Regions from separate parts of the Geobacillus sp. FSL K6-0789 genome, predicted to be linked through region 1. Evidence: predicted binding sites of a transcription regulator. Region 1 holds the regulator's gene; the other holds the start of a gene.
The links. Region 1 encodes LexA, which represses DNA repair genes until DNA is damaged. Its sites were predicted from a motif close to CGAACATATGTTCG; they were not measured.

Region 1 (4,716 bases):
TCGATTCGATCGCGCCCGGCGTTTTCGCCCCGGCGCCTTAGGTTCCGCTCCGGTCGGTATCCGCTGGCGATGGCTCGCTGCATGCCACGCTTAATTTTGGCGTTATGTATTTTTCTTTGGTACTCCTCGACAATCGCGATGATGGATAACACCATCTCATCGGCCTCCGACAGCGGCATCTCCCCGCGGTGGCTGGCGCTGTATATTTTCACCCCTTGCTTTTTCAAGCAATGCAGCACCGCCATGCGCGCATGGCCGCGCCCAAGCCGCGTTTCATCTTGAATGAGCAGCACATCGACCTCGCCTTCCTCGCAAAGCGAAAGCAGCTCCAACACGCCGTCGCGGTCGGCTTCATAACCGCTCGCCTGCTCGGCGATCACTTTCACGACTTCAAATCCACACTCGGCCGCCAGCTGCTCGAGCTCATCTCGTTGCCTCGCGAGTGACGTTTCCTGTTCCGCTTTGTCCGTGCTGACTCGGCAGTAAATGACCGCCCTCATGGCCACTCCCTTCTTTCCATCACTGATTGACGGCCACCGAGCCGCCCTGCTTTGATTTTAACACAGGAATGACAATTTGTTCACCGGTGGCAAGACGCGGGCTCGGCAAATGGTTGACATCGACGACCCAGCGGATGAACTCATCAGGCGGCATATGGTGTTCCTGTTCGTACTGTTTTGCCAGCCCCCAAAGCGTATCGCCGGGAGCGACCGTGATCGTCACGTATTCTTTTTTATCGACCGGGCTGCTGGCGTAAACGAACCCTGCCAACACGAGCGAAAACAAAAATGAAAACAAAACATAGTGCAGCAACGTTTTCTCCATTCTCCCCACCCTTTCTAGAATGTTTGTTCGCTTTCCTTCATTATAGTCAAGAACATTTGTTTGTGTCAATAAAAAACTCGAACCTATGTTTGTTTTTTCGTCTTCCGCATGGTATAATGAAGGCAAATGATGTGGCGAAAGGTGTGAAACAATGACGAAACTGTCAAAACGACAACAGCAAATTTTAGAGTTTATTAAACAGGAAGTAAAAACAAAAGGCTATCCTCCGTCGGTGCGGGAAATTGGGGAAGCGGTTGGACTGGCGTCAAGTTCGACGGTCCACGGGCATCTCGCGCGCCTAGAAAGCAAAGGGTACATCCGCCGCGACCCGACAAAGCCGCGCGCCATTGAAATTTTGGACAACGATATGGCCAAGGAGAGAGAAAAAGAGGAGATCATCTCGGTGCCGATCATCGGCAAGGTGACGGCCGGTCAACCGATTACAGCGGTGGAAAACATCGAAGGCTACTTTCCGCTGCCGAAGCGGCTCGCCGCTGGCGAGGAGCAGTTGTTTATGCTTGAAGTGATGGGCGACAGCATGATCGAAGCCGGCATTCTCGACGGCGACTACGTCATCGTCCGCCAGCAGTCATCGGCCAACAACGGCGACATCGTCGTCGCCATGACGGAAGACAACGAGGCGACGGTGAAGCGGTTTTTCAAGGAAAAAGACCACATCCGCCTGCAGCCGGAAAACGCCCATCTTGAGCCGATCATCGTCCGCGACTGCACGATTCTCGGCAAAGTGATCGGCGTCTATCGCCTGTTCGACTGACTCGTGCCGGCCTGCGCCCATAAAAAAGCTGCCCTGAAAAAAACGGGGCAGCTTTTTTATGAATCAGTAGAGTTCCATATATTGGTCCAATTCCCATTGATGAACCGTTGTCCGATACATATCCCACTCAATTTCTTTCGCTTCGACGAAATGCTCGAATAAATGTTTGCCGAGCGCGTGAATCATCACTTCATCGGACTTCAAGTTTTCCAACGCTTCATGCAGCGTGGCCGGCAAATCGACAATGCCTTCTTCAAGCCGCTCTTCTTTCGTCATGACGTAAATGTTTCGGTCAACCGGCGCCGGAGGAGTGAGCTTGTTGCGAATGCCGTCAAGCCCGGCCGCCAACAGCACGGCCATCGCCAAGTACGGGTTCGCCGCCGGATCGACGCTGCGCACTTCAATGCGCGTGCTCATGCCGCGCGAAGCCGGAATGCGGATGAGCGGGCTGCGGTTGCGCGCCGACCAGGCGACATAACATGGCGCCTCGTACCCCGGAACAAGCCGCTTGTACGAGTTGACCGTCGGGTTGGTGACAGCTGTAAAGTTCGGCGCATGCTTCAACACGCCGGCAATAAACTGCCGGGCCGTATCGCTCAACTGCAAATCGCCGTTCGGATCAAAAAAGGCGTTTTCGTTGTTGCGAAACAGCGACAAGTTGCAGTGCATTCCCGAACCGTTAATCCCAAAAATCGGCTTCGGCATAAACGTCGCATGCAGCCCATGTTTGCGGGCGATCGTTTTGACAACGAGTTTAAACGTTTGAATGTCGTCGCACGCTTTTACGGCATCAGCGTATTTGAAATCGATCTCATGCTGGCCCGGGGCAACTTCATGGTGCGACGCTTCAATTTCAAAGCCCATCTCCTCAAGCTCAAGCACGATATCGCGCCGGCAGTTTTCCCCAAGATCGGTCGGCGCCAAGTCGAAGTAGCCGCCGCGGTCGTTCAGTTCCATCGTCGGACGGCCATTTTCATCGAGCTTAAAGAGGAAAAACTCCGGTTCCGCTCCCAAGTTGAACGCCGTAAAGCCGAGCGCTTCCATCTCTTTCAACACGCGCTTTAAATTGTAGCGCGGGCAGCCTTCAAACGGCGTGCCGTCCGCATTGTAAATGTCGCAAATAAAGCGGGCGACTTTTCCTTTTTCCGATGTCCACGGGAAGATGACAAACGTGTCCAAATCCGGATACAAATACATGTCCGATTCTTCGATGCGGACAAACCCCTCGATCGAAGACCCGTCAAACATCATTTTATTATTGAGCGCTTTCTCAAGTTGGCTGATCGGGATTTCGACGTTTTTGATCGTCCCCAAAATATCGGTGAATTGCAGGCGGATGTACTTGACATTTTCCTCTTTGACGATGTGTAAAATGTCGTCACGCGTATATTTTGCCATGTCCAAACTCCTCCCCGGCTCGGAAATCATGTTCCGTCATTAATGAAAGAAGCGAGCGAGATCTCCTTGGCGAAGCGACGCGCGCTGGAACCGCCCGGCCTGCAGCAATTCATTCCGCAAAATTTCGCGCAGTTCTTCGTCCGACAGCTTCGGTTTTCCTACTTTTTCGACTTTCTCCGCCTGCTGGTGGCGTCCTTCCTCCCGCGCGGCAAAAATTTGTTTAATGCCCGCCAAGTTGACGCCTTGGTCGATCAAATCTTTAATTTCCAGCAAGCGGTCAATGTCATTGAGCGAAAACAGCCTCCGGTTGCCTTCAGTGCGCGCTGGCGAAACGAGACCGTGCTCTTCATAATAGCGGATTTGCCGAGCCGACAAGTCGGTCAGCTGCATCACAATCCCAATCGGAAACAATGGCATGGAACGACGAATATGACTGCTCATGCCAATTCCTCCTCGCTTTTGATACCTTCATTTTACCATAATGTCAAGAAAACAGTCAATGATGCGTCATATTTTCTCACAAACAAATGAGCTGTTGCTCAAGCAGACGGTGGACGGCTGAACAAATGGCGATTTTGACGTGTGAATACGTCAGCCCGCCTTGCACGTAGGCGACATATGGGGGCCGCAGCGGCCCGTCTGCCGTCAGCTCGATGCTCGCGCCCTGCACGAACGTGCCGGCGGCCATGATCACTTTGTCTTCATAGCCGGGCATGTCGCTCGGATACGGAGTGAAATGAGCGTTGACCGGGGAGGAAGCCTGAATCGCTTGGCAAAACGCCACCATTTGTTCCGGATCGTCAAAACGGACGGACTGAACCAAATCCGTGCGCTTCGCCTTCCACGATGGCGAGGTTTTTAGTCCGATCCGCTCGAGCATCGCCGCCGTAAAAACCGCCCCCTTGAGCGCCTGACCCACGGTGTGCGGCGCAAGGAAAAAGCCTTGATACATATCCGGCAAGCTGTAAAGCGACGGACCGACTTCCGCTCCAATGCCCGGCGAGGTCATCCGATAGGCGCACGCCTCCACATATTCCCGCTTGCCGACAATGTAGCCGCCCGTTTTCGCCAAGCCCCCTCCCGGGTTTTTAATGAGCGAGCCGGCCATCAAATCGGCGCCGACATGGCATGGCTCTTTCTCCTCGACGAATTCTCCGTAGCAATTGTCGACAAACACGACGACATCCGGTTTGATCGACTTGACGAATGCAATCATGTCGCCGATCTCTTCGACAGTAAACGACGGCCGGTCCTCATAGCCGCGCGAACGTTGAATGCCGATCATTTTCGTCCGCTCATGGATCGCTTCGCGAACGGCCGGAAAATCGACCATCCCTTCCGCTGTGAGCGGCACACTGCGATAACGAATGCCAAACTCTTTCAGCGAGCCGACGCCGCGGCCGCGGACGCCGACGATTTCCTCAAGCGTATCGTACGGAGCGCCCGTGATGTAAAGCAATTCATCGCCCGGGCGCAACACGCCAAACAGCGCGATCGCAATCGCGTGCGTGCCGGAAATGATTTGCGGGCGCACAAGCCCCTCTTCCGCTCCAAACACATCAGCGAAAATGCGATCGAGCGTATCGCGGCCCGCATCGTCATATCCATAACCGGTTGACGGAATGAAGTGGGCGTCGCTCACTTGATGGCGACGGAAGCTCTCAAGCACGCGGTATTGGTTGACGTCGACCAGTTCATCGATGCGGCGGTGAATCGGC
Region 2 (4,716 bases), 1.5 Mb from region 1:
CATCTCGATCGCCAGGTCGATCTTGCTTTTTCCCGCTTTCTTGTCATACAGGCGGAACGCAAATGGGAACGCCTGCGTGAAGGTGTGCACCATCAGCCAAACGAGCGAATGCCCCCAGACCGATTGATGATCTTTATGCGAGTAGTGCCAGTCGCACCCTTGAATGGCGTGCACAGCCCGTGACGAAGGCTTTGTTTTTTGGCAAATCGTATCATCAATCGAAACAAAAAGGGGTTGATTCTTCCGTTTGGCCAGTCGTTCGACCTGGGAAAGGATCCACTCTTGAAGCTTCCCAAGCAGCCTTTCCTCGTTCCAAGGGCTTTTCGTGAAAAAGTGACGGAGCGTCGTTCGATGATTCGGATGAAAGCTCCAGTAATGAATATCAGTCAATGTTCCCGAGAATCCCTTGGTGGTCAAGGCATCGACAATATGAATGAGATGCTTGATGACCGGTTTGGAAAGCTGCAGCGTCAACCCCAGCGTGAAGAAAAACTTGTGGATTCCTTGGTGATGTGCTAATCTATTCATGAGACATGAACCTCCTTGTGGATAGTTGGTGGTACATCTATTCTAACCAAGGAATCGGGTTCATGTCTCCTTTTTTGTTTAGTTGTCAATTTATGTCAGTGAATTTGCTCATCTACAGATTATAAAGAACGATGATTAAAAAAGAATGAAAAAAGAGTAAAGAAGCAGTGAAGAGAAGGAAAAGGACGGATCATAAGGAAGGGCAGAAAAAACGCCCTGCCTAAGGCAGAGCGCACGATAAACTCGTTGCCTGTTTGGTGGGGCTGATTGTGCCTTTGCACGGTTAGACAAACAAGTTCATCACCCGCCCGAGGCCGCGCCGTTTCCGCTTCGGTTCTTCGGACGGATTGTGCGGGGCGGGCGGCTGGTGATTCAGCTGTTGCTCGAGGCGGGCAACGAGCTGTTCCAAGGCGGTCAGGCGGGCGGTGATTTCTTCCATCTCCCGTCGGTGGTGCAGCAATTGAACGGAAACGACGTCATCCGCTTTTTGTTCCAGTTGCTGCTCGAGTTGATCAAGGCGCAGGGAGACGCGGCTGATTTCCGGTCCGACATATTCTTGAAACAGGGCATGAATAGGAACGTTCGGCGGCGATGTTGAAGGACGGCTAGGGGCCGGCGGTGTTTTCGGTTCTGCTTTCGGCTGCGTTTCCAGCGCGGCGCCTTGTTCAAATTTGACCCGCTCAAGCAGGGCGATCGTTTTTTCGTCAAACAAGTAGTGGCCGGCTTCATTTTTTTGCAGCGGAATGTTGTATTTCCGCACCCAGCGCTGGATCGTTTTTGGCGACACTCCGAGACGGGCGGCAACGTCGGGTGTTTTTAACTCCATCGTTCCACTCCTCCTTTTTTGTCTTCTTCTATATCCCTTTTTTCATTGGCATAAGAAATCCTGCCCGGGCGACAAAACTAGTGTCCATTCGGCAAAGAAAGTGGAAAACAGCGCAAATTCGCCATTCAGGCAAAAAAGATGGCGGCAGGCATGGGATTTGTCCCAGTCATTTGGTAGAATAGAAGATACCTGAATCCGTGACAGCAGCTCATCAAAAGCACCGGAAAACGTAATCATATCAAGGGTTTAGCCCAGTTTCGGATGTTCACTTATTGAGTGAAAAGCAAAAAGTGTGATATTTGTTGATTTATCAAGCTTTCTCAGCAGTTTGAACGCGTTTTTATCACGGATTCAGGAGATAAAGAATGGGGAACGAAGCGAGGGGGAAGGCGGATGGCAACTTGGGGATTGGAATGGTTGGAAGGCGTCGCCGATGTGTGGCGGCAGCCGCTCTTGTATTACGGCCTGCTGTTGGCCTGGGGTGCCGGCTGGCGGCGGGTGAAGCGGGAGCGCCGCGATTTTCATGTGCGCGTCTATCGGCTGGGGCAAGAATGGCGTGGGCTTTGGACGTGGGGATGGGTTGCGGGCGCTGTGCTGTCTGTCATTGCGTCCGGCATCGGGCTCGCGTTGCCGCCGGATGCGGTGTGGGCGGTGACGGGGTTGACGATCCTGCTTGGCCTGACGATGGAGGCGCGCCTCCTTTCACCGGCTTATACAGTGGGCGGAGCGCTCGTCTTGCTCGGCTTGGCGGGGCCAAGCGGACTTGCCGCTCATCTGTTGTCAGACGGTGCGGCGGATGGAGGGGCGCTTGCCGCCCTGCTTGTGTTGTTGCTGTTGGCGGAAGGATGGCTGATTCTCCGCTCGCGAAATGGGGCGGCCTCGCCGCAGCTTGCGAGAAGCAAACGTGGAATGATTGTCGGCATGCAGTGGACGCAACGGTTTTGGTTTGTGCCGGTCGTGCTGCCGATATCCGACGGCGCGTTGCCGTCGGTTTCGTGGTGGCCGCTCATTCCAGCTGGGGACGGCTATTCGTTTTGGCTTGTGCCGTTTCTTCTCGGCTTTTCGCAGCGCCGGCAGCACGTGCTGCCGGCGGAAGCAGCTCGTGAAGAAGGGCGGCGCGTGCTTCGCCTCGCTTGGCTTGTCGCCGTGCTGGCCGTCTTCGGATTATGGCATCCGTTGCTAGGGGCTGCCGCAGGAGCTGCAGCCATCATTGGGCGGGAGTGGATTGCCTTTTCCGGTCACCGCGCCGACCGCGCCCGCCCGCCCCGGTTTGCCCGCCATCCGCAAGGCGTGGTGATCGTCGGGGTGCTCCCGAATTCCAAAGCGGAACAAATGGGGTTAAGCATTGGTGAAGTGATTGTAAAAGCGAACGGCGTTCCAGTGCAGACTGAGGCCGAGTTTTACGAGGCGCTCCAGCGCAACCGCGCGTTTTGCAAGCTGGAAGTCATCAGCCATAACGGCGAGATCCGCTTCGTTCAAGGAGCGGTGTATGAAGACGGCCACCACGAACTTGGTCTGCTGTTCGTTCATCAACGAGGCTCTTCGGCGTCCGAAGCTGTGTCGTAAAGGAGACTAGACGTATGTGGTTTCTCGCGGCCCTTATCATCCCGTGCCTTTTGTTGCTGCTGTTTGCGCGGGTGACGTACAACCGTTACATTGCGTTGTTGTTGACCGTTGCCTTGCTTGTCGCCTCGTATGCCAAAGGGTATACGGACGAGCTGCACGAAATCGTCGCCGACATCGCCTCGACGATTGCCGGTTTTCTGTTGGCGGGGCGAATGTTGGACAACTTAAAGAAATGACAGAGAAGCGGACCCATCTGCAGCGGTCCGCTTTTTTATCTATGCAGCTGGAAGCGGCCTGACGGAATGGAAATCGCTGTGCAGGTTGGAACGAATACCAGTTCGCGTTTTTTGTGCATCTGCGCAGAGGATATGATACAATGGGGAAAGATGGATTGAAGAAGGAGGCGAAACGGTGGAGGGCCGTTTTCAATTAGTGTCGCCGTACGAACCGCAAGGCGATCAGCCGCAGGCGATCGCCAAGCTTGTGGACGGCTTGCAGCGGGGTGTGAAACATCAAACGCTCCTTGGGGCGACGGGGACGGGCAAAACGTTTACGATCTCGAACGTGATCGCCCAAGTCAACAAGCCGACGCTTGTCATCGCCCACAACAAAACGCTCGCCGGTCAATTGTACAGCGAGCTGAAAGAGTTTTTCCCACACAACGCCGTCGAATATTTTGTCAGCTATTACGATTATTATCAGCCGGAAGCGTACGTGCCGCAGACGGATACGTACATTGAAAAAGATGCGAAAATCAACGATGAAATCGACAAATTGCGGCACTCGGCAACGTCGGCGTTGTTTGAGCGCCGGGATGTCATCATCGTGGCCAGCGTCTCATGCATTTACGGCTTAGGGTCGCCGGAAGAATACCGCGAGCTTGTCGTTTCATTGCGCGTGGGGATGGAAATCGAGCGCAACGTGCTGCTGCGGCGGCTCGTTGACATCCAATACGACCGCAATGATATCGACTTTCGGCGCGGCACGTTCCGCGTCCGCGGCGATGTGGTCGAAATTTTCCCCGCGTCGCGCGATGAACATTGCATTCGCGTCGAATTTTTTGGCGATGAAATCGAGCGCATCCGCGAGGTGGACGCCTTGACGGGCGAAGTGCTCGGCGAGCGCGAGCATGTCGCCATTTTCCCGGCGTCGCACTTCGTCACGCGCGAGGAGAAAATGCGGCTCGCCATTCAAAACATCGAACAAGAGCTTGAGGAGCGGCTCGCCGAACTGCGCGCCCAAGGAAAGCTGTTGGAGGCGCAGCGGCTGGAGCAACGGACGCGCTATGATTTGGAAATGATGCGCGAGATGGGCTTTTGTTCCGGCATCGAAAACTACTCGCGCCATTTGGCGCTGCGGCCGCCGGGATCGACGCCGTATACATTGCTTGACTATTTTCCGGACGATTTTTTGATTATCGTCGATGAGTCACACGTCACCTTGCCGCAGCTGCGCGGCATGTACAACGGCGACCGGGCGCGCAAGCAAGTGCTCGTCGACCACGGCTTCCGTCTGCCGTCGGCGCTCGACAACCGACCGCTCACGTTTGAAGAGTTCGAGCAAAAAATCCATCAAATTATTTACGTCTCGGCGACGCCGGGGCCGTACGAGCTCGAGCACAGCCCGGGCGTTGTCGAACAAATCATCCGCCCGACCGGGCTTCTTGACCCAACAATCGACGTCCGTCCGACAAAAGGACAAATCGACGATTTGATCGGCGAAATTCATGAGCGCGTCGAGCGGAATGAACGGACGCTCGTGACGACGCTGACGAAAAAAATGGCGGAGGATTTGAC

Region 2: uvrB (excinuclease ABC subunit UvrB) is a predicted target of LexA. The motif match lies at 3,248-3,261, and genes of this name have one in related genera.

Annotation. Positions count from the first base shown of each region.
Region 1 covers NZ_CP151966.1:1,220,656-1,225,371, reverse strand. Annotated here, with positions in the region: gene NSQ51_RS06410 (recombinase family protein) at 1-500, opposite strand, end outside; gene yneA (cell division suppressor protein YneA) at 520-825, opposite strand; gene lexA (transcriptional repressor LexA) at 977-1,600, shown strand; gene glnA (type I glutamate--ammonia ligase) at 1,664-2,998, opposite strand; gene NSQ51_RS06390 (MerR family transcriptional regulator) at 3,038-3,439, opposite strand; gene NSQ51_RS06385 (methionine gamma-lyase family protein) at 3,516-4,716, opposite strand, start outside.
Region 2 covers NZ_CP151966.1:2,749,054-2,753,769, reverse strand. Annotated here, with positions in the region: gene NSQ51_RS14720 (IS701 family transposase) at 1-528, opposite strand, end outside; gene NSQ51_RS14715 (MerR family transcriptional regulator) at 812-1,354, opposite strand; gene NSQ51_RS14710 (PDZ domain-containing protein) at 1,748-2,920, shown strand; gene NSQ51_RS14705 (CsbA family protein) at 2,935-3,156, shown strand; gene uvrB (excinuclease ABC subunit UvrB) at 3,332-4,716, shown strand, end outside.